DNA from 3 places in the Shewanella sp. SM29 genome. Region 1 is predicted to be linked to each of the others. Evidence: predicted binding sites of a transcription regulator. Region 1 holds the regulator's gene; each other region holds the start of a gene.
The links. Region 1 encodes FliA, which starts transcription of late flagellar genes. Its sites were predicted from a motif close to CTAAAGNTNNNNNNNNNNNNGCCGATA; they were not measured.
Positions count from the first base shown of each region.

Region 1 (8,315 bases):
TCAGTATCTGGTTCGCCCAGCAAAGGCGGAATGCTATTTTGTACCGGCTCAGGACCAATCGCTACAGCCTTCTGCTCACCAGGAGCCGCTAATTGCAACATTGCTTTAGTCTGATCGGGATGAGACGCTAACCAAGTTGCAATGGCTTCAGCCTGTTCGTCAGGTACCATTAACAGCACCTGAGTCGATTCCAAACGTTTTACATCCGCCTGCAGTAAACTATTCTTACGCTTGTAATCTAGGCTTAAGGCACCAAGAACCAAAATGGCTATGCCCATCAACAAGATGATGAGCACACTATTTGTGCTCATCGGATATTGATTTTTAGACACGAACAGACTCTTTTAAAATACATTCGGCCATGTTGTCTAAGGCTATCGACTGGGTGGCAATCCCGGCACTCGCAACGGCTTGTGGCATACCATAAACCACACAACTGGCTTCATCTTGCGCCCAAATGGTAGCGCCTACAGCTTTCAACATACGTGCGCCTTCTCTGCCATCCGCCCCCATGCCAGTTAATACAACAGCAAGCACATCACCACTAAAGGCTTTAGAAGCAGAAGCAAAGGTGATATCCACACAGGGCTTATAATTCATATCAGCACTGCCTGCGATAACTTTTAATCGGCCACTTGCTCCAGTACGTTCAACCATCATTTGCATACCACCCGGCGCTAAATATGCACAACCAGGTTTAAGAAGATCGCCATTAGCGGCCTCTTTTACATCAATCTTACATAAGCCATTTAAACGACTCGCAAATGCAGGGGTAAAGGCAGCAGGCATATGCTGGATTAATAAAATAGGATGCGGATAGTTTGCCGGAAACTGCGTGAGTATTTTTTGCAGCGCAACCGGACCACCAGTAGATGTACCGATCAGCAATAATTTATACTGTTTACCACTTGCACGAATCGTCGTTGCCGTTGAGGTTCTAGCAGGAGCTGCGACAGGCGTATGAGCCGATATACTGGTTGAACCTAAAACGCTACCTGTTGGACGCACGCTAGTTGTTGGCACAACCACAGGACGTGCAATCGGACGAAACATTCTGCGTCGTCCCAATGCCTTAACTCTTTGTTGCAACAATAAAATGGCATCATCTTTGTTGGTCGCAATATCTTCAAAACGTTTAGGTAGAAAATCTAATGCACCAGCATCTAAAGCGTCTAACGTTGCTTTAGCGCCATCATGGGTTAAAGAAGAAAACATCAAGATCGGAGTCGGACACTTAGCCATGATTTCACGAACAGCAGTAATACCATCCATGACAGGCATCTCAATATCCATAGTGATAACTTGGGGATTAAGCTCAGCAGCCAACTTCACCGCTTCGGCCCCATTTGAGGCCGTCGCGATCACTTCCAGTTCAGGATCTTGATTGACTATTTCACTAACACGTCGTCTGAAAAAACTTGAGTCATCAACGACTAATACTTTAATGGCCATTCCATTCCTTAGCTTGGAAACTAATTCTTACTTTTCGCATAATGCTTTAGCAATCCAGGAACATCTAAGATCAGTGCAATACCACCATCCGATGTAATTGTCGCACCAGCCATCCCAGGTGTGCCATGTAACATAGCGCCAAGAGGTTTAATAACGACCTCTTCTTGTCCTATTAAGGCATCCACTACAAAACCAATTTGCATCATGCCTAATTGCACGATAACCACATGACCATGCTTTTTATCGCCATGTTTAAAAGTCGTTTTGTTTCTATGTAGCCAGTGTTCCAAATAGAACAAAGGTACGGCCTTATTACGTACTATGACAGTCAGTTGCCCATCAACTATATTGGTTTTTGTAAGATCGAGATGGAAAATCTCATTCACGCTAGATAGAGGTAATGCAAACACTTGTTTAGCGACATCGACCATTAAGGTAGGCATAATCGCCAGTGTTAACGGTACTTTAATCTCAAGTATCGTTCCCTTACCTTTCATGGAATCAATATGTACAGTGCCATTCAGCTGGGTGATACGAGTTTTTACCACGTCCATCCCAACACCACGGCCTGAAATATCTGAAATCTCAACTTTAGTTGAAAAACCTGGTGCAAAAATCAAATTATAGGCTTCGCTGTCTGTCATCCGCGAAGCAGAATCTTCATCGAGCACACCACGATTTATGGCGATTTTTTTGAGTTTTTCAGGATCCATGCCTGCGCCATCGTCTTCGATTTTCAGCAGTATATGGTCGCCTTCCTGACTTGCTGATAAGGTAATAGTTCCCGTTCTTGGCTTACCACTAGCTTCACGCTCGTTTGGCATCTCGATACCATGGTCCACAGAGTTACGCACTAAGTGGACGAGCGGATCGGCAAGCGCTTCAACGAGGTTTTTATCTAAGTCAGTTTCTTCACCGACCATGATCAAATCAATTTCTTTGTTTAGTGTACGAGCAAGATCACGTACCACCCGAGGGAAACGACCAAACACTTTCTTGATCGGTTGCATACGGGTTTTCATCACAGCGCCTTGCAAATCGGCAGTAACGAGATCTAAGTTCGCGAGAGCTTTCGACATCTCCTCATCATCACGGCTGATGCCTAAGCTCACCAATCGATTACGCACTAACACTAACTCACCCACCATATTCATGATCTGGTCGAGTCGTGCAGTATCTACACGTACCGTTGTTTCACCCTGAGGCACATTCGCAGAGCTAGCCTTAGCAGGTGCTTTATCGACAACCGCAATTTCCACCTTAGGTTTTGCAGCAACGACTGGGGCAGGAGCTGGTACTGCGGCTTTTACTGGCGCAGGAGCATGTGGTGCAGCAGTAGGTGCTACAGTCGAAACAGGGGGCGTAGGCGCTTTTACTTCAGCTTTCGCAGGTGCTCCGCCTTTCCCATGGAGTTCATCGAGTAATCGCTCAAACTCATCATCGGTAATTTCATCAGCATCTACAATCGGTTGAGGCGCAGGTGTTGCCACAACCTTAGGCTTAACAGGCACTTCAGCCTCAGCTTTAAATTTACCTGAGCCATGAAGTTCATCCAGTAACGCCTCGAACTCATCATCAGTGATGTCATCACCTGATGTTGAAGGTGTTTTAATTGGTGCAGCAGGCTTGACAGTAACAGGCTCAGATACAAATGTGGTAGCAGCGACCGCAGGTCCCTTTCCTGAACCATGAAGCGCATCCAATAAAGCTTCAAATTCAGCATCATTGATATCATCGATACTTGAAGACGTATTTTCAATGGAAGATGAGTTATCACTTATGTCAGCAGGGATTTCTTGAAGGGTAGGAGTATCAATAATGACTTCAACAACAGGTTCTGGCTCTACAACCTTGGCAGAAGCGACTTCAGATGGCAAAGGCGCACCTGAACTGAGCATTTTAAGTCTCGCTAACAAACCTGAATCGGCGGGATCTTGTTGCTCGCCCTGCTGGGTTTGCGCAAACATGGTATTAATTGCATCAACAGCCTGCAAAATAATATCCATCAACTCTGCGTTAACGCTACGCTTGCCTGTGCGCAATAAATCGAAGGTATTCTCAGCCTCATGACAAACATCCACCATGGGAGTTAAGCTAAGAAAGCCAGCACCACCTTTAACGGTATGAAAACCTCGGAAAATGGCGTTCAGCAAGTTAGTATCATCAGGATTATTTTCAAGCGCAACGAGTTGCTCTTGCAGAAGCTCTAAAATTTCACCGGCTTCGATTAAAAAGTCCTGGAGTATCTCTTCATCTACATCAAAGGCCATCAAATTGACTCCCAGTTAGAAACCCAGACTCGATAGAAGATCATCCACTTCGTCTTGACCCGTTACCACATCTTGACGAAGCTCGGCATTCATTATCGGGCCTTCTGCTTCAATATTATTTTTCTGAGCAATCTGACTTTCAATCATAGGTTGCTCACCAAATACCGTCAGCATAGAAACCAGATTACTTTCTACTTCCATTACTAGATCAATAACACGACGTATTATTTGTCCTGTTAAGTCTTGAAAATCTTGCGCCATCAAAATTTGATTAAGCAATTCACGTAATCGAGTCGAGTCATTTGCACTACGAGACATAAGGTCTTGTACATCGCGACAAAGGCCCTTAAATTCAGTCAGCGCTATCTCGCGTCGCATTAATCTGTCCCAAGATGGCATGACATTTTGAATATTTACGGTCACGGCATTGGCCAAAGGTAAACATTCTTCAACCGCATCCATGGTTTTATTTGCAGCTTGTTCGGTCATGTCAATAACGTAATTTAAACGTTGCTTGGCATCGGGGATCTCTGTATTGGCTAATTCAGCAAGACGATTATCAACTTGAAAATCCATCAGCGCACTATGAAGTTGCCGAGTTAATTTACCTACTTCTTCGAATAATTCTCGTTGCAGTGGAGCAGCAAGCTCCCGAAATAAATCATCAGCCTGACTTTGCTCACCTGCACTTAATAATTCAACTAAATGCTGAGCTTGCTCGAGCGTGATGAGCCCTGATGTTTGTGACTTCATAGCTCATCCTTGCTCAAGCGAGTCGTTCGAATATTTTATCTAACTTCTCTTTCAGCGTTGCAGCGGTAAAAGGCTTAACCACATAACCATTCACTCCCGCTTGAGCGGCAGCAATAATCTGTTCACGTTTTGCTTCAGCAGTTACCATTAATACGGGTAAATGCTTTAGCGAATCATCAGCGCGAATTGCTTTTAACAGATCGATTCCTTGCATACCAGGCATATTCCAATCTGTAACAACAAAATCAAAATCCCCCTTTTGCAACATCGGCAGGGCTGTTGAGCCATCGTCTGCTTCTTGGGTGTTATTAAACCCCAAGTCTCGCAACAAGTTCTTGATGATACGCCTCATTGTCGAAAAATCGTCAACAATGAGAATCTTCATATTCTTGTCCAAGGTTTCCTCCGGTGAGCTGACATTCTGTGCTCGATTAATAATTATACTTATGTCCAGTGCTTGAGTTTAGCTTTCAATCGCAACATTGCCTGACTTAATATCTGGCTAACCCGCGATTCACTGACTTCAAGAATGGCGCCAATCTCTTTTAAATTCAATGCTTCATCGTAGTACAGGGATAACACTAATGCATCTCTTTCAGGCAATAATTTAATTGCCTCAACCAGAGCAGAATGAAATTGGTTCTCAGCTAATGCTTCAAATGAATCATCATCGGACCGATCACTCACTGTAAGTATATCCTGAGATACGCCTAAATCTTCTATCCCTATGATTTTTCCGACAGAAACATCGTTAAGAATATGATGGTACTCATCGAGCGTCATATCAAGTTTTTCTGCAATTTCTGTGTCGCGTGCATCACGACCCAGTTCTTGCTCTAACTCATCAATAGCGTGTGCAACCTTACGATTGTTACGATGAACGGAACGAGGGACCCAGTCGCCACGACGAATTTCATCTAACATGGCTCCACGTATGCGTATGCCGGCGAAGGTTTCAAATTTCGCACCCTTGCCACCATCAAACTTGGATGATGCTTCTAGTAACCCCATCATCCCAGCTTGGAGTAAATCATCTAACTGCACAGATGCAGGTAGTCTGGCGAGTAAATGATGCGCAATTCTTTTAACCAACGGAGCATACTGTTCAACGATCGACGATTTATTGTCTAAACAAGTATACGCAGCGGCTTTATTCACTCGTTTTTTCCTCTTGAAAATCTGGTCGTTGTACTAAACGCTCAACGAAAAACTCCAAATGCCCACCAGGTTGCTGCGGCACAGGCCAGCTCAAAATTTTATTTGCCAATCCTTGATACGCAATCGCCGCTGGTGATTTAGGATAAGCTTCAACCACCAATTTTTGTTTACGAACTGATTTACGTAAGTTTTCGTCAAATGGAATCGTGGCGACTAATTCAAGTGCAACATCTAAAAATCTGTCGGTCACTTTACTGAGTTTAGCAAATAATTCCATACCTTCGCGTAAACTACGCACCATATTGGCAACTATTTTAAAACGGAACACGCCATGCTCACGGCTGAGAATTTTAATCAGGGCGTAGGCATCGGTAATCGAAGTGGGTTCATCACAAACAACGACTAGCACATCCTGCGAAGCACGTGAGAAACTGAGCACCATATCTGAGATCCCAGCCGCTGTATCTACGACTAGAATATCAAACTGAGTCCGCATCTCACTAAATGCACGGATTAATCCAGCATGTTGCGCCGGGCTTAATTCCACCATCCCCTGTGTTCCTGAGGTGGCTGGTACTATGCCTATCCCCTTTGGACCACGAACGATAATATCGTCAAGCTCTGCATCACCAGAGAGAACATGAGAGAGGTTACGCTCGGCACGAATACCCAGCATGACGTCGACGTTTGCTAAGCCAAGGTCAGCGTCAAGTACCAAGACACGCTTGCCTTTTTCGGCTAATGCCACAGCAGTATTAATAGAAACGCTGGTTTTACCCACGCCTCCTTTGCCACCAGTGACCGCGATTACTTTCACTTTTTCGTTATAGGGTTGATTCATCATACGTAAACCACTTGCTTGATCCAGGGTCATAAATCTACTCAAATGCACAGGCCATATTATCTGACCACGCTGTGTCTTGTAATGATTGTTGTTCTGTACTATCTAACGCTGCGAGTGCCTGCTGGGCTAAATCTAGGGTATCCGCAACTTTCATATCTTCAGGAACTCTTTGTCCGTCAGTAATATAACTTAATGGTAATCCGTTTTGGATCAACACACTTAATGCCCCTGCTAACGACACAGATTCATCGAGTTTTGTGAGAACGACACCAGATAGGGGAATGCGTTTAAAATGATTGACTGCATCTTGCAGCACACGGCGCTGCCCTGTCGCAGACAGTACCAGATAACTGCGGATAGGTATCCTGCTATTTGCAGTTAAATTATCAAGTTGCTGGTAAAGGCGCATATCTCGCTGTCCCATGCCAGCCGTATCTATCAATACTAGCTTGCGATTCCTAAACTGATAGAGAATTTGCTCTAATTCATTTAGATCATGAGCTTGCTTTACTGGGCAGCCCATTATTTTGCCATAAGTTGCTAATTGCTCATAGGCTCCGATGCGATAATGATCTGTGGTAATTAAAGCAACATGTTCAGCACCATGATGTGCCGCAAAACGGGCAGCAAGTTTAGCTAATGACGTTGTTTTACCAACGCCAGTAGGGCCAACTAATGCAACCACCCCGCCCTGTTTCACAATGTCATCACCCTGATTGTCAAGCATATTAGCAAGACTTTGTGGTAATGCTCTGACTAATTCAGCCGGCGTATAATGCTGACTCAGCGCGGCTAATTTATTCGCAACCGCAGGGGAGAATTCAGCCTCAAGTAATTTGGCTTCGAGCATAGCACCGACAGGATCGATGCGTTTTTTATGTTCCGTCATCAAGGAGGATACTTGATGTGTCAGTAAATTACGCAGTGATGCTAATTCATCACGCATAGCCTCAATATCAGCACTTTGTTTCTGTGATGTTTGTGGCTTTTTATCAAACGAGGAAGGCGCTTCACGACGTTCTGGTTTCACAGCAGTAGGGGCTTGTAAGCCCTTAGCCCATGCAGGTAACTCGGCATCAACTTGCTGATGTGACATTTGTTGATTCAAACGGCTTTGCTGCTTCTCAAGTAAGGCTTGTAATGAGTCTGCAGGTGCGGCTGGCTTAGCGCGAGTTTCTACACGAACTGGCTGTTTAGCACCCAGGGACACGAGATCGTCGCTCACGTCCATAAAGGTCGGTGCTGGCGCAGTGGCTGCAGTTTTCGCTTTAGGTTCGTCATAGTCAACGGCAGCGACAATTTCGATGCCACCGTTCACTTTTTTATTTGACATAATGACGGCATCTGAGCCGAGTGTTTCTTTCACTTGGGCCAGTGCGGCGCGCATGTCTTTGGCAAAAAATCGTTTAATCTTCACTTATGCGTCCTCTACTGGCCAACTGCAGATACGATACGTATTTGCTTCTCATCAGGTATTTCTTGATATGAAATGACTCTGAGATTAGGAATAGTATGTTTAACAAAGCGTGACAGCGTCGCGCGTAACATACCTGACGTCAACAATATGGCGGGTTGTCCGACCATTTCTTGCTTTTGAGCCGCATCGGCAAGGGACTGCTGCATGCGTTCTGCAAGACCGGGTTCAATATTTGGACCATCACCACCGGTTGCTTGCATTGACTGATGCAACATCTGTTCCAACTCTGGCGCCAAAGTAATGACGGGGATTTCGAGCTCTGGGCCTGAAATTTCCTGAACTATCATACGCTTCAAAGCGATACGCACAGCGGCAGTCAAGACTTCAGTGTCATTACTCTTAGTGCCATATTCTAACAAAG
Region 1 is NZ_JAKKRN010000005.1:114,919-123,233, reverse strand. It holds gene L5L77_RS05215 (membrane anchored protein in chemotaxis locus) at 1-311, opposite strand, end outside; gene L5L77_RS05210 (chemotaxis response regulator protein-glutamate methylesterase) at 325-1,452, opposite strand; gene L5L77_RS05205 (chemotaxis protein CheA) at 1,473-3,722, opposite strand; gene L5L77_RS05200 (protein phosphatase CheZ) at 3,738-4,475, opposite strand; gene cheY (chemotaxis response regulator CheY) at 4,489-4,872, opposite strand; gene L5L77_RS05190 (RNA polymerase sigma factor FliA) at 4,920-5,633, opposite strand; gene L5L77_RS05185 (MinD/ParA family protein) at 5,626-6,507, opposite strand; gene flhF (flagellar biosynthesis protein FlhF) at 6,512-7,894, opposite strand; gene flhA (flagellar biosynthesis protein FlhA) at 7,906-8,315, opposite strand, start outside.

Region 2 (8,315 bases), on a different contig from region 1:
CCGCCATCATCTCGTAACGCACTTGGGCATCAATATTAGAAAAAGGCTCATCGAGCAGCAATAATTGCGGCTCATAGGCAAGTGCCCGCGCAATCGAAACTCGCTGCTGCTGACCGCCAGATAATTCATGGGGATAACGCTGTGCCAACCCTTCAAGTTTGACCAAGGCTAGCATTTCATCCAAACGTGCCTGACGTTCTGCGCCCGACAATCTAGCCACCCCAAAGAGGATATTTTCCGCCACAGTCAAATGAGGGAAAAGCGCATAGTCTTGAAAAATCATGCCGATGCCGCGCTGCTCACTAGGTACAAACTGGCTATTGCCACTCACTATGCGGCCATTAATCTGGATTTCACCTTGGCTTATGGCCTGTAATCCAGCAACCGCACGTAATAAGGTCGTCTTGCCACAACCGCTTGGGCCTAACAACGCCAGGATTTCCCCTTGGGCGAGCGTTAAACTCAAACCTTTAAGTACTTGCTGGCCCTGATAATCGCTATGAATTTGCTTAAGCTTGAGCGTACTTGTCATCAGCTGTGATGCTCCAATGAACGGTTTAAATAAATAAGCGGCACTAAACCCACTAGTACAATCACAATAGCAGCTAATGCGCCGTGCTCGAGTTTTTCATCGGACGCAAACTGGAATACATAAGTTGCAAGATTCTCAAAGCCGATAGGCCGCAGCAATAACGCAGCGGGCAGTTCCTTCATGCTTTCGATAAACACCAATAAAGCGCCCGCAAACAATCCCTTAGCAAGTAAAGGCAAATGCACCCGCCGCAAAAGTTGCCGAGGAGTTTGCCCCATGGTCAGGCTCACCATGTCTAGCGATGGCGAGATGCGTTTATAACTGCTTTCAACACTGCCAATCGCAATTGCCACGAAACGTACACAAAAAGCAAAAATCAATGCAATCACACTGCCTGTAAGGATAAGACCAGGACCTGCTATGCCGACAAGATCCGCCAGATCGTTAATCGCAAAATCTAGCATAGTTAAAGGCACTAATACCCCAATAGCCAGCACAGTGCCTGGTAAGGCGTAGCCCGTCGAAGCTAACCGTGAGGGCAAAGCATCACTCTGTCTTGGGCTTATCCGGCGAACGAACATAAGCAGTAAGGCGATTAAGCAACAGAGTAAACTGGTGATCAGCGCAAGACTGAGGCTGTTAAGACTCAATTGCCAAAAACTCTTATCCCAGCTTTGTTCAAAGTAACCAATCGCATAGGATAATAAAATCCCGAAAGGTAACAGAAAGGCTAATAGCAATAGCATGCCGCAAAAGCTCAGTGCGACCAAGGTTTGAGTCATCGAGAGTCGATACAAGTCAGTGACTTGTATACGTGATTGTTTTTGGAATAACTGCTGTTTACGACGGGCAAAACGCTCAAATCCAATCAGGCTAAACACTACCAGCAAGATAATCGCCGATAACTTAGCGGCGGCGGTCAAATTGCCATAACCCAACCAAGTGTCGTACACGGCTGTCGTTAAGGTAGGCACGGCAAAATAGTTAACCGTTGCAAAATCAGCGGCCGTCTCCATCGCCACTAAAGCCACCCCAACGGCGAGCGCAGGCCTTGCCATAGGCAAAGATAAACGCCAAAAACTTTGCCACGGTGAACAGCCCATAATGCGCGAAGCATGCGCCAAACTTAAGGATTGCTCCATAAAAGCGGTACGTGCCAAGAGATAAATATAGGGAAACAATACCAGCGACAACATACACGCCGCACCGCCTAAGGTACGAATATCGGGGAAGAAATAATCCTGCGGTGAGTCCCAGCCAAATATCGAACGAAGACCGCGCTGCACTGGCCCCGCATAATCGAGTAAATCGGTATAGACGTAGGCAACAATATACGCAGGCATAGCAAGGGGCAATAATAGCGCCCATTGCAAATATCGCCTGCCGACAAAGTCACAACGAGCCATCAACCAAGCGCAGGGTAACGCAAGTAATAACGCCCCCAGACTCACCCAGAAAATCAGCAATAAACTATTAATGATATATGTCGGCAGAACCGTTGCCATCAAGTGCCCAAACACGGCTTCGTCAGGCTGAAAAGCTTGAAATATCAACGCAAATAGTGGCAATACCAGCAAGGCGGCCACGGCATAACCAGCAAGCGACCAGCTTCTGGCTAATCCTAAAATCATGTCAATCCTTAAAACGTCACAGCGCCAATCACTGGCGCTGATAACCTAAATCTGCATTTTGTCGCTAGCACTGGAGCTAGAGATCAAACTGCACTTCATCTAATAGCTTAACCGCCGCTTGGTGATATTCTGCCAACTTAAAAATGGGCAATTGATCTGACTTAAACTTACCCCATGAAGCCACTAAAGATGAAGGTGCCACATCGGCTTTCACTGGATATTCCATATTCACATCGGCATAAGCCTTCTGAGCCACATCGGCGGATAAGAACTCCATCAATTTAATCGCATTGGCTTTATTAGGCGCATGGCGAGTTAATACCATGCCAGACACATTCACATGGGCACCGCGGTCAGCTTGGTTCGGGAAGTTGAGCGTCACAGCTTCGGCGATCGCCTTTTGCTCAGGATCCTGCAACATATTGCCGTAATAGTAGCTATTACCAATGGCGATCTCACACACACCTTCTTTTACTGCGGCAATTTGCCCCCTGTCGTTCCCCTGAGGTTTGCGGGCTAAATTAGTTTTCACGCCTTGTAACCAAGTTTTTGCCTCAGCTTCACCGTGATGAGCAATCATAGATGCGACTAACGCTATGTTGTATGGATGCTTACCACTGCGAGTACAAATCTTTCCTTTATATTTGGGATCGGCTAATTCTTCATAGGTCAATTGCTGCTGGCCTAAACGATCCTTGGCTGTATAGAGATTTCGCACCCGCATAGTCAGGGCATACCACTGGCCGTCGGGATCGCGATACTGCGCAGGAATATTACTCTCTAGCAGGGGATTTTTGACTGGAGAGGTTAGATCTTTATCCACTAATTCAACTAAACGTGAAAAATCAGACGTCAGCACAAGATCCGCAGGGGATAAACGGCCTTCACGGACGAGACGCTCGGCAATACCGTCTTTAGCAAATACCAAATTCACACCTATGCCAGTTTCTTCGGTGAAACGCGTCAGTATAGGCTCCACCAAGAAAGCTTGACGATAAGAATAAACGGTTAATTTATCATCTGCATTCGCTGAATGCCCAACCGACATTAACCCAAAAACAGCCGCGCAAGTTACCCATTTCATTACCGAATTCTCCCCAAAGTGATGACGTGTTCAGTAAAATTTGAACACTAACGCATTAATGATAATGCTTATCAGTTTCGCAAGAGTAATAGATACAGAACTTGAGAGCAAGCAGCTAATTAACTTCATGTTTTTAATGGTATTAATCTGAAAATTTGAGATTATCTCAAATCAAACTAAACTGAACCTTAATTTGATAAAAATGCTTTCAGGAGGCGTTATGTTAACTGTTTTGCTGCTAGGCGTAGCCGCAATTGCGCTATTTGGCTTATTCAAACTCAATAGTCGTCCCAAAAGACATAAACACTCTTCTCAAGCTGCTGATCCCAGCATTAATAAGACTCACAGTTTTCACAGTGTGAGCATAGTGAATAACGGCAGTTGCTGTGAGCAGATTGAAGCGCTTTCTGGAAAACGATTTTTATCAAAAGATGCGCCCGAAATTCCGATGGAAGAATGCACTATGGCAAACTGCCAATGCCGCTATCAACACCATGAAGACAGGCGCCAACTAGGCAATGATCGCAGAGTAGAATATGGGGTTACTCGTGAGTTATTCGGCGCTTTTGGTGAACAAAATCGCCGTGATAGGCCAAAAGGAAGACGCGCAACCGACGGTTGAGCATCCTCTGCGGATTATTGGGGACGAGTTTGAATAAATGCAGGTAAATCACGCATTTCACTGAACCAAAGTGCTGTCGCAGGTGCAACCTTACGCCAATCTAGCTCTGGATGTCTAAAATCCACATAATCGAGTAAGCAAATCAAGGCTAATTGCGGTGCTTGAATCGTGGTTTGGGTGATCACAGTTTGAAGCTCAATCTGCATAAGGCCGCGCAGCAGTGCTTGTTCAAAACGTGCAGTCCAAAATATTGACCTCACGCCTTCTTCTTCACGCATTTGCTCTTGGCGTAATTTCACCGCGCTATCGATTAAGCCTTTGACTAAAGAATACTGACACTCCAGCACCCAGTTATTATTTGAGATCCCAAACATCTTACGATCGCCAAGCTCTGTATCTAGGTAACGCATGATCACTTCACTATCGAATAGTGCAACACCATCGTTGGTAATAAGACACGGGATCTGTCCTAACGGGTTAGCATCGAGTAATTCTGCGCTGTTTTCAAAGGGATTAACTAACTGCTCTTCAATATTGTTAATCCCTAGATACTGGATTAAGGCTCTTACACAACGGGCATAGGGCGAAGCTTGAGAACTTAACAACTTCATCAAAAATTTCCTTTTGTTTGCATTAAACGCTATGGCTTTTTAGGGGCAAGAACGGCAACAAGTTTACTCTCGCCTTCTATGTAAAATTGAGATTACCAGTATTTTTCAACGGTAATTTGCCCAGGAGCACGGCGTAAATTCTTCACTAACCCTTTATCGAGTAAAGGGGCTTGCGCACCATTAATCATACCCGGATTGCCGCAGATCATAACTTGAGAGTCAGCTGCGTTTAAGGTTAATCCTGCCTTTTTTTCGATTTCACCCGAGACTATCCCCTCGGGAATGCGACACTGCAAAGCATCGGCAAAGGGTTTACGGGTCACACTCAAGACTAATGTAAATTGTTCAGGGTATTTGCGTTCTAAATTACGCAGCTTATCAAGATATGCCAAATCCTGTGCTTCGCGCACGCCATACACAAGCACGACTTTTTCAAAACGCTCCCAAGGTTCATCGGTGTCGAGCATAGACAAAAATGGCCCTACTGCTGTTCCTGTGGCTAAAAACCACAAATGCTTCCCTTGGAGTTCACCCTTAGGAATTTCAGCTAAGGTCATAAAACCGGTCGCGGTTGAGGTAATTTCAATTTCATCGCCTATTGCAAGGTTGTGTAATTGAGGCGATAACAGGCCATCCTCTACTGCAACGGCGAGCACCTCGGCATAGGGTTTATCGGGAGAATTTACTAAGGAGTAGGCTCTAGCCACACGCTTATCATCTTGCATTTGACTTAACTTGATAAACTGACCAGGAATAAATGGAGCTAACTCGGCAGCAATGCGCAATGAGAATAACTTATCACTCCAATCAATACGTTCTATCACTTGTCCCCTAATCCACATAACTTGCCCTCAAGCGAAACGTTAAATAGGCTTCCAGCATAGACTTTTTTCTGCACAACAAAAACCCCTTATATAAGGGGCTTATGACTATAACGCTGAATATAGAACTGAAAATACTGAGGTATTAACTCGGACTCGATACTGTCTCATCAGTCTTCTTGTTAAAGCTATCTCTAAAGGCTTGCAGCCCCTCTTGCACTAAGCTGTAGGTTTTATCGACACCATCGGCAATATCACCCTGCAATACTTTAAGGCCGGACAGAATATCTTTAGCCTCTTTAAAGCCATTGTCAATGGCACCGCCAATAATCCCCATAAAGCTATCGAGTTGATCACTTAGACTCATACCCGAATTTTGTTGTTGGTGAATGCTAAAAAACTGCGTCGCAAAACTCACGATACGATCTGCAGTCGCTTCTGGAGAAGTATCTACGCCATTATCATAAGCCGTCTGAATCGCGTTCTCGCCCATAGTGGGCGCTAACTCTTTATTAATCGACTCTATCGCTGCGCGATAAAGCAAGGCCATAGACTGATCGCCTGACTTGATATTCACATCTTGCTGTGCCGATAAAATCGCTTGATTCATCAGCTGCTTGCTCGTTTGCTGCGCAGTTTGCTTCGAGGTTACTTCTGTGGCTTTCGCGTCCTTCGAATCACTCACTTCGGTGCCCTTAGACGCCGCGTTTTCAGCATATTTTTTCTGTGGCAAAGGGGTACTTTGCACTTGAGGGGGTTTATTGATTTCCATGATGACTATCCATTCAATTCGGGTCGACTTAATTATCGACCAAAATTTAACCAGCTTTAGTAATTTTTAGAATTGAAGTACCATCTGACCACAAGGCCATGATAAGGCCCACATAAATTAAGTGGGTTCATTCTTTAATAAGGTGCATAAAGCGCCAACCCACCGCAATGCAGATCATTACTATCGCTGAGCTTAGACATAAGCCAATAGAAAAGGATGTTACACCATGGCAGCAGGCCGCAGTTTGAGTCATTTCCGCTTTCACGGGTTTACACTAATCCTTAAGCACTATTTTAAGCATAATCTGGGTATCAATATAAAACGCTTTAGCCTGCTAACAAGCCTCGTCATATTCACTTGCCTCGGCTTTGCTCCCATTAGCCAAGCTCATGCTGAAAGTAGACTAATTATTTTAGTCAGACATGCCGAGAAAGCCGACACGCCAGCCAATAACCCGCAGTTATCACCCAAGGGAGAAATACGCGCAGCATCACTGATCACTGCCTTGAGCCGCACGCCGCTGTCGCAACTTATTGCGACTCAATACCTAAGAACCCAGCAAACACTCGCGCCCATCGCCGAGGATCGCCATTTACCTGTGACGATAGTAGAAGCTGCCAAACCTATCGAAGGACATATCCAACACATTGTTGAACAAGTGCATGCTGTAAAGGGCAATACACTCATCGTTGGGCATTCAAATACTGTCCCACAGATCATTAAAGCCCTTGGTGGACCTGAGATCCAAGCGATCAGTGAAGATGACTATAGCCAGCTGTTTTTACTCTCTCTTAATGATGACCAACCTGCGAGCTTGATCGCCACCCGTTACGGACAAGAATAAGGATAAATAACATGAGTGAACTCAATTGGTTTATGTGGGGACTCGATCTATTTTCAGGGCTGTTTTTGATTGTAATAGGACTCGCAGTACTCGCGGTTATTTACATGTATATCGCAGATAAAATGCAGACCAAACAAGCGGTAAGACATAACTATCCCGTGATTGGTCGCTTTCGATATTTGTTTGAAAAACAAGGTGAGTTTTTCAGACAATACTTTTTCGCCCAAGACAGAGAAGAACTGCCCTTCAACCGTGCTGAACGCAGCTGGGTGTACCGCGCCGCTAAAAATGTCGATAGAACTATCGCCTTTGGTTCGACTCGCCCCTTGGATACTGCCGGTACTGTTATGTTTATGAATACCGCCTTCCCAACCCAAGATGAAGAGATCACACCCATTCATCCACTGACAATTGGCACCAATTGCCGCCAACCCTATACGACTCAAGCCATTTGTCATATTTCAGCCATGAGCTTTGGGGCTCTATCGCGCCCAGCAATTACCGCCCTTTCCCACGGTGCAGCGCAGGCGGGTTGCTGGCTTAACACAGGTGAAGGCGGCTTGAGCCCTTATCATCTAAAAGGTGGCTGCGATATCGTCTTTCAAATTGGAACGGCCAAATACGGTGTACGTAATGAGCACGGACATTTAGACGATGAAAAGCTCAAGTCGATAGCCATTCATCCCGAAGTCAAAATGTTTGAAATTAAAATGAGTCAAGGAGCTAAACCGGGCAAAGGCGGCATTTTACCAGGGATCAAAGTCACAGCTGAAATTGCCCATATTCGCGGTATTCCTCAGGGTTATGACTCTATTAGCCCTAATGGTCATATTGAATTCAAATCCGTGAACGATATTTTGGATATGGTTGAACGAGTACGTGAAGTTACCGGTAAACCAACGGGCATTAAGGCCGTACTCGGTGACGTGCAGTGGCTCGAAGATTTATGTGATGAAATTGAACGTCGTGGCGAAGACTCTGCCCCCGACTTCTTTACCTTAGACAGTGCCGATGGCGGCACAGGCGCTGCACCACAACCTTTAATGGATTATGTCGGATTACCACTGAAGGAAAGCTTACCTATCCTAGTTAATGTCTTGATCCAACGAGGCTTGCGTAAACGCATCAAAGTCATCGCTTCGGGTAAACTTATTGTGCCATCAAGAGTCGCTTGGGCTTTGGCATTAGGTGCCGACTTCATCGCATCGGCCCGTGGCAATATGTTCGCCCTCGGTTGTATTCAAGCCTTACAGTGCAATAGAGATACCTGCCCAACGGGCATCACAACGCACAATCCCAAGCTACAACAAGGACTCGATCCTAGGGATAAATCGGCTCGTGTTGCTAGCTATAATCATAATTTACACCATGACTTAGCCTTAATTGCGCACTCTTGCG
Region 2 is NZ_JAKKRN010000013.1:387-8,701, reverse strand. It holds gene L5L77_RS10765 (ABC transporter ATP-binding protein) at 1-532, opposite strand, end outside; gene L5L77_RS10760 (ABC transporter permease) at 532-2,163, opposite strand; gene L5L77_RS10755 (Fe(3+) ABC transporter substrate-binding protein) at 2,240-3,247, opposite strand; gene L5L77_RS10750 (hypothetical protein) at 3,468-3,869, shown strand; gene L5L77_RS10745 (glutathione S-transferase N-terminal domain-containing protein) at 3,884-4,480, opposite strand; gene L5L77_RS10740 (ferredoxin--NADP reductase) at 4,573-5,322, opposite strand; gene L5L77_RS10735 (DUF5610 domain-containing protein) at 5,447-6,073, opposite strand; gene L5L77_RS10730 (SixA phosphatase family protein) at 6,300-6,917, shown strand; gene L5L77_RS10725 (FMN-binding glutamate synthase family protein) at 6,929-8,315, shown strand, end outside.
Region 2: a site for FliA is predicted at 6,107-6,133, ahead of L5L77_RS10735 (DUF5610 domain-containing protein). Genes of this name have one in related genera too.

Region 3 (8,315 bases), on a different contig from region 1:
GATTAAGGTCGCATAGATTGTTGTGGCTGGATTAACTCATTTACTTCTATTTTTATCAAGCTATTGTAATATTTGCCTAATATGTCCATTTTGGAATGGTTTTTTATAGTGATCTAGAGCACCTTTTAGAATGGTGGGATTTTATTGTGATGGATATCACTTAATGAATTTTACTTTAATATGAAATTTTATAACCATTGTTTAATTTAATTTCAGTTTATTTGAGCGAACAGCCAGCCAAAATATTCAAGTATATTGAGAGAACAGCATAAAAGTTGAAATAAAAAGTGACCGCTTCTAATGGGTTAAGAGGAGAAATTGAGAGAACAGGGTGAAATTGAAGCAGAAATTTTAAGTAACAAAACTAAAAAATACTGTTTGAACTTTTATCAAACTGGTTAGTGTCATTAATGCTTAAACGTCATTAATGTGAATATCAGCCGTTTGTGTGTGGTGCTAAAAAGTTCACCAAAGACTGTGCAGGGGAAAAGATAAGGCTTTAATGGCAATCTTTTAGGTTAAATTTACAAAATAAAAAAGAGACGTGGTATGTCTCTTTTATTGGTGATTTAGCCCAAAGATATAGACTTAAAACAACTTGCTGCCCCAGCCTAATTTGGTCCGCAGCACGTGGAAATAGTTGTGTCCTTTAGGATGAATAAGCCGTAAACGTTCAGAGCTGCGGCGCACTATGATTTCATCGCCGGGTAACACGGCTAAATGCACGTGGCCATCACAGCTGACTTCGAGGTTTTCGCCATTTTCAGGTGACACAACCATTTTTATCGTGCTGCACGCATCGACAACAATCGGGCGGCACGACAAAGTGTGCGGGAACATAGGTACTAAGATTAGGGCCTGTAAATTAGGCGTCAGGATAGCGCCGCCAGCGGAGAGGGCGTAGGCCGTTGAACCGGTAGGCGTTGACACTATCATGCCGTCGGCACGTTGGCTGTACATGAACTGATCGTCAATATAGACCTCAAACTCAATCATGTGGGCAATTTTACCCGGATGGAGTACGGCTTCGTTGACGGCGGTGTTGCTCGCCTTGAGCATACCGTGGCGATAGACTTCGGCTTCGAGTAAGAATCTATGCTCGGTATCGAACTCTCCATCGAGTACCTTGGCGAGCGCCTCTTCGAAGGCATCGGGCGGCAGATCGGTTAAAAAGCCTAAATTGCCGCGGTTAACCCCAATCACGCCTAAATCGAAGCGGGCTAATACCCTTGCTGCGCCGAGCATGTTACCGTCACCACCGACGACTATGGCTAAGTCGCAACGCGCGCCAATTTCTAGTAAATCGACCGCTATGATATTGGGTCCTAATTCGGTAGCAACACGCTCTTCCACTAAGACTTCAAAGCCCTGCATTGTCAGCCAATAATGCAGACGCTTTAAGGTTTGGTTGGTCCCTTGGTGGTGAGGTTTGCCGATAAGGCCGATAGTATGAAACTTTGTGGTCATATTTATGCTAGATCTGGCCTTAGGCCTTGAAACGTCAAAATTGATCCCCATAATATGCCCAGAGTATTTCAGAAACAAAGCATTTTTAGCTGGAGTGAAAATGAGCAACGAATCGATTAAAGCAGAACAGGATCTGATCCAAGAGGGTGTAGAGTCTGAAGTATCTACCGCAGAAGCAAGTCTGATCGATGAGCTTACCCAGGCCAATTTCCGTATTGAAGAGCTGGAACAGTTACTCGCTGAAGCTTTGGCGAAAGTTGAAGAGCAGAAGGATTCAGTCATCCGCGCCGCAGCCGAGGTCGATAACATTCGTCGTCGTGCGGCAATGGATGTGGAAAAGGCGAACAAGTTTGCCTTGGAAAAGTTCGCCAATGAACTTTTGCCTGTGCTTGATAACATGGAGCGCGCGCTAATGGGTACAAACCCAGAAGATGAAGCGACTAAAGCGATTTATCAAGGTGTTGAGTTAACTCAAAAAAGCTTACTCACTGCGGTGGCTAAATTTGGTGTTAAGCAAATTGATCCACAAGGTCAGTCATTTAACCCTGATCAACATCAAGCGATTGGCATGCAGCCAAGCGCCGAGTTCCCTGCGAACACTGTGATGTTGGTGATGCAAAAGGGTTATGAGCTGAACAGTCGCTTGCTGCGCCCTGCGATGGTGATGGTGTCACAGGGTGGCCCAAACCAAGAAACTGCGACGATAGATATCGAAGCTTAAGCTTTATTGGATCAGCCGCTGTTATAAAAGACAGCAACAAAAAAGGACTGCAATTGCAGTCCTTTTTTATGGGCGGAATTTTTTATTGATAACATTTAGCGTCTTAACGAGATAAGCAAGTTCAGCCTATTGCGCCAGATAAGCATTGATTTGCGCCAGTATGCCTTCGGCATCCAGTTGCAAGTCGTGAATGACTTCCTCTGGCGAGCCATGTTTAATGAACTCGTCTGGCAAACCAATTTGGAGTACGGCTTTAGGCATTTTTAGCTTTTGAAGTTGTTCAAGCACTCCGGCACCCGCACCGCCTATAATGGCATTTTCCTCCACAGTGACTAACACTTCATGGGTTAGTGCCATTTCTTTTATCAGATCAACATCAAGTGGTTTCACAAAGCGCATATCGACAACCGTCGCATCTAAGCTTTCGGCAGCGGTTAATGCCGATGCGAGCAAGGTACCAAAGTTAAGTATGGCAATACGCTTACCGATGCGCTTAATGACACCTTTACCAATTGGCAACGCAGTCATGGACTCGACTTGCATCGCTCCCGTGGCACTACCCCTTGGGTAACGCACCGCACTTGGGCCCGCATCATAGCAATAGCCAGTGTAGAGCATTTGACGACATTCGTTTTCATCGGACGGCGCCATGATCACCATATTAGGGATACAACGCATAAAACTTAAATCGAATGCACCTTGGTGGGTTGGACCATCTGCACCGACGATACCGCCACGGTCAATGGCAAATAACACGGGCAATTGTTGTAGTGCGACATCGTGAATAAGCTGATCATAGGCGCGTTGCAGGAAAGTCGAGTAAATCGCGACTACAGGTTTGAAACCTTCGCAGGCAAAACCCGCCGCTAAGGTGACGGCATGCTGCTCGGCAATCGCTGCATCGAAATATTGTTTCGGGAAGCGCTGGGAAAACTCCACCATGCCAGAACCCTCACGCATCGCAGGAGTAATCGCTAACACTTTCTCATCTTGTTCGGCTATGTCGCACAACCATTTACCGAAGACTTGAGAAAAGGTCGGTAAACCGGGTTTGGTGGCCGGTTTTTTAAATAGCGATGGGTCAAACTTAGGCACAGCATGCCAACCGATAGGATCTTTTTCAGCAGGTTCATAACCACGACCTTTTTTGGTCATGATGTGCAGCACCTGTGGACCTTTCAGATTACGCATATTGCGCATGGTCTCGACCAGAGCGTCTACATCGTGGCCATCGATAGGACCTATGTAGTTGAAACCTAACTCTTCAAATAGAGTGCCAGGAACGACCATACCTTTGAGGTGTTCCTCAGTGCGCTTGGCCATTTCTTTGATGACTGGCATACCTTTCAACACTTTTTTGCCGCCTTCGCGCAGTGTGGTGTAGAAACGGCCTGACATCAGTTGTGCTAAATGATTATTGAGGGCGCCGACATTTTCTGAAATCGACATTTCGTTGTCGTTCAGTACCACGAGCATGTCATTGTGCAAGTCGCCCGCGTGGTTCATGGCTTCAAACACCATGCCGCCAGTCATAGCGCCATCGCCGATCACAGCTACAACTTTACGACCTGCTTCTTCTTTTTCTGCAGCTATCGCCATCGCCAGCGCGGCGCTAATCGACGTGCCTGAATGGCCAACGCTGAAAGTGTCGTATTCACTTTCTTCACGCCATGGGAAAGGATGTAAGCCATCTTTTTGCCGAATGGTGTGCATCTTGTCACGTCGACCCGTGAGAATTTTATGGGGGTAGGCTTGATGGCCTACGTCCCAGATCAGTCGATCAAAGGGGGTATTGTAGACATAGTGCAGTGCCACAGTGAGTTCTACTGTGCCGAGCCCAGAGGCAAAATGTCCGCTGGACATGCCAACAGACTTAAGAAGGAACTCGCGCAGTTCATCGGCTACTTGTGGTAAAAGTGCCTGAGGAAGCTGGCGGAGCTCATTGGGGGTGTTGGCCTGCGCCAACACGGGAAACTGAGAAATGTCCAAACTCATAGCGAGATACTTCGACTCTTATTATATTCTTCGCTCAATGATATAGCGGGCGAAGTCTGCAATTAACTGGCTATTGTATGGCAATTTAGCCAGCGCTGATAGTGCCTCTTGGATCAGTTGTTTGGCGGTGTCTTGTGCACCTTGTAGTCCAAGTAGTTGTGGAAACGTACTCTTATTCGATTCAGTATCAGAGCCTTGCGGTTTACCTAGCTCTTCGGTGGTGGCTACGATGTCAAGGATATCGTCTTGTACTTGGAAGGCGAGCCCTACCGCACGGGCAAAATCCATCATAGCAGCATACTGATCTTTTGGCGCGTTTGCGGCGATTAAAGCCAACTCAACAGCGCAGCTGATAAGGGCGCCAGTTTTCATATTATGTAGCTGAGTTAACGCGTTAAGATCAATATGTTTATCGGTCGAGGCTAAGTCTATCGCTTGGCCTCCACACATACCACGATAACCTGAGGCTTTGGCTAATACTCTTACCATAGCAATATGTTGTTCGCTGCTGATCCCTGGTACCGCTTCGGTGACAATTTCAAAGGCTAAGGTTTGCAGAGCATCCCCCGCTAAAATGGCCGTCGCTTCATTAAAGGCGATATGCACTGTTGGCTGGCCACGGCGGAGCTCGTCATCGTCCATGGCGGGTAAATCGTCGTGGATTAATGAATAAGCATGGATACATTCAATGGCTGCGGCGCAAGCATCTAACTTTTCAAGTTCGACCCCAAACATGCGCCCTACACTGTATACGAGGAACGGTCGAATGCGTTTCCCTCCCAATAAGGCACCGTAAGTCATAGCGGCTTTTAATTGGGGAGCTGTATCTTCAAGCGTACTAAAACGCTGTTTTAATTGATCATCAACTCGTTGTTGATATTCTTGAATGGTACTGACTAACACGCTTATTCGCCCTCAACGGCATAGGGGGATAGGGGCGCATTTTCGTCTTGTTTCAGTAAAATGGCCACTTTTTGTTGGGCTTGTTCGAGTTTTGCTTGGCTATTTCGAACGAGATTGATGCCACGTTCAAATTGTTTTAACGCGTCATCGAGGGATATATCGCCTTGTTCTAGATCGGCAACTATGCGTTCAAGTTCGCCAAGGGATTCTTCAAAACTAAGATTTTCGGGTTTCTTCGCCACGTTCAGGTTTCCTTTGATTTAGCGGACACAAGGTATATCAGGGCGGCGTAAGGGTCAAATTCAGACTAAAGATATTTGCTCAATAGCACGCTTTGTTACTGAAATTTTTCCAGAAAATATAAATTGTCGCTAAACTTGCTTAGTGTGTGTCCGATAACTGACAATAGTATCATCATTTGTATGGTAATTTTTAACTGGATAAACAAGGCTCGTATGTGTGTCGGTGGGATTATCTTATTCGGTAGAATAACTGAGTGTTCTTGCTTACCCAGAGTAAGTATTATGTCGTTTATTACGAAAATTGAGGAGCCGTTGTGGATTTAGCAACAATAATCGGAATTGTGGGAGCCTTTGGTTTTATTCTCGGCGCTATGGTGACCAGTGGCGGCTTGATGATTTTCGTTGATGTGCCCTCGATCCTGATTGTGTTCGGTGGGTCCTTCTTCGTGGTAATGATGAAGTTCACTCTTAAACAGTTTTTAAGCGCCGTTAAAATTGCTTTGAAAGCTTTTGTATTTAAGATTGATAAACCAGAAGACTTGATTGAACAGTCAGTGACTATGGCGGATGCTGCCCGTAAAGGGGGGTTTTTGGCATTAGAAGAAGCGCAAATTAGCAATACTTTTATGCAAAAGGCTGTCGATATGTTGGTCGATGGTCATGATGGTGAAGTAGTGCGTGCAGCTCTAGAGAAGGATATCGCTCTAACGGAAGAACGTCATCGGACGGGGATTGGCATATTTAGAGCCTTTGGTGATGTTGGGCCAGCTATGGGGATGATAGGTACACTCGTTGGTCTCGTGGCCATGTTATCAAATATGGCGGATCCTAAATCTATTGGTCCTTCGATGGCTGTTGCGTTGTTAACCACATTATACGGCGCTATGGTCGCTAACATGGTTTGTCTTCCTATCGCGGATAAGCTAACGCTCAGGATGGGGGAGGAAATGCTCAATCGTAACCTTATTATGGATGCGGTATTGGCGATTCAAGACGGACAAAACCCGCGGGTGATTGAAGGCTTTTTGAAAAATTATCTCGCTGAAAAAAATCGTAAAATCGATACAACGGACGGAGAGTAGCCCATGGCTAAGTGCAATTGTCCACCGCCCGGAGCACCGCTCTGGTTGGCAACATTTGCCGACTTGATGTCGCTGTTGATGTGTTTCTTCGTATTGTTATTATCATTTTCTGAAATGGACGTGATGAAGTTTAAGCAGATCGCGGGCTCAATGAAGTATGCCTTTGGTGTGCAAAATAAGGTGGAAGTTAAAGACATCCCGAAAGGGACTTCTGTCATTGCCTTAGAATTTAGACCCGGTCGCCCCGATCCGACTCCGATTGAAATCATTAACCAGCAAACGAATGAAATGACTGAACCTGTATTGGATTTCCAAGCGGGTGAAGACGATAGTGCGGGCGGCGTGCAGCAGCAAAATGGTTCTCAGCGGGGTGGCGAAGCGAGTGCAACGGCGCAAGAAGTGGCCGATGCGGTTAAAGCGGAAGCAGCAGCGGCGCAAGAAAAGATCAATCAGCAAGTGAAGAAGATGGCGCAGGAGCTCAATAAAGAGATCACCGATGGAGCGATTGAAATTGAGTCATTAGGTCAGCAGATTATTATTCGTATACGTGAGAAGGGGTCATTTGCTTCTGGCTCAGGTTTCCTGCAGCCTCGATTTAAACCTGTGGTGCGCTCAGTCGGCGAATTGTTAAAAGATGTGCCAGGTGTCATCACAGTGTCAGGTTACACGGATGATATGCAAATAAGCGATGAGCTCTATAGTTCTAATTGGGATTTATCCAGCAAACGTGCCGTGGCAGTGGCCCATGAGTTAGTGCAGGTCAGCGGCTTTGATTCTAATCGAATGAAAGTGGTTGGTATGGCGTCTAACAATCCGATTGTGCCTAACGACTCTCCGGAAAATCGTGCCCGTAACCGCAGGGTTGAAATTGCTATTGAGCAAGGTAAAGCTAAGGAGTCTGAAGAAATTCAGATCGGTAATTCGCCTTAAGTGTTTAGATACTCTCCCAATCTAAAGCCGCAATAATCTTGCGGCTTTTTTATTGAGCTAATGTGGACTTTTCCCTTTTAGTTAACGTGTTATGCATCAAATTTCTGTGGTTGATTTAAATCCATTTGGGCTTTACGTTAATCACATTGAGTGTGTAATCCCTAAGTTTCCTTGACCATCCCTCAACGACTTATTGTTAATAATTCATCTCAAATCACTTATTTTAAGCAGGGCAATTCACACCATTCGAATAGGCTTTAGTGACATTATTTCAGCCTAATTAGCTGCCGTGATTGAGTCATTAATACGCAATGAATACGCCATAAATGTGGCCTGTGTAGCTGTTGGCTATGTGCGCTGAAACTCGCCTTTTTAGGTTGCTTGGGTATATAATCCCCCGATTATTCTTTTAACCAATTTTGCTGTTTTAAAATTGCCCGCGGAAATCCCATGAAGTTTATTGTAAAGCTGTATCCAGAAATCATGATGAAGAGCAAGCCTGTACGCATGCGCTTCACCAAAATGCTCGAAACTAACATCCGTAATGTGCTTAAAAAAGTTGACGAAGATGCAAAAGTGCAGCGTCAATGGGACCGCATTATGGTGATGGTACCAAAGGATAAGCCTGAATTGGCACAAGCTTTCGGTGAGCGTCTGGCGTGTATTCCTGGCATTGCACACGTAGTGCAAGTGGATGAGTACAGCTTTGAATCTGTTGATGATATTTATCAGCAAGTCTTGCCTGTTTACCGTGACCAACTCGCGGGTAAAACCTTCTGCGTGCGAGTAAAGCGTACTGGCGATCATGATTTTAATTCTATTGAAGTTGAGCGTTATGTCGGTGGTGGCTTAAACCAGTTTACTGATGCGCTGGGCGTGCGTTTAAAGAATCCGGACATTACCGTTAATTTAGAGATTGAGCGCGATAATCTTTATATGGTGACTAAGCGTATTGAAGGTCTAGGCGGTTTTCCG
Region 3 is NZ_JAKKRN010000003.1:55,906-64,220, forward strand. It holds gene nadK (NAD(+) kinase) at 589-1,467, opposite strand; gene grpE (nucleotide exchange factor GrpE) at 1,568-2,188, shown strand; gene dxs (1-deoxy-D-xylulose-5-phosphate synthase) at 2,315-4,183, opposite strand; gene ispA ((2E,6E)-farnesyl diphosphate synthase) at 4,205-5,086, opposite strand; gene xseB (exodeoxyribonuclease VII small subunit) at 5,089-5,328, opposite strand; gene pomA (flagellar motor protein PomA) at 5,643-6,410, shown strand; gene L5L77_RS02745 (flagellar motor protein MotB) at 6,414-7,340, shown strand; gene thiI (tRNA uracil 4-sulfurtransferase ThiI) at 7,791-8,315, shown strand, end outside.
Region 3: a site for FliA is predicted at 5,458-5,484, ahead of pomA (flagellar motor protein PomA). Genes of this name have one in related genera too.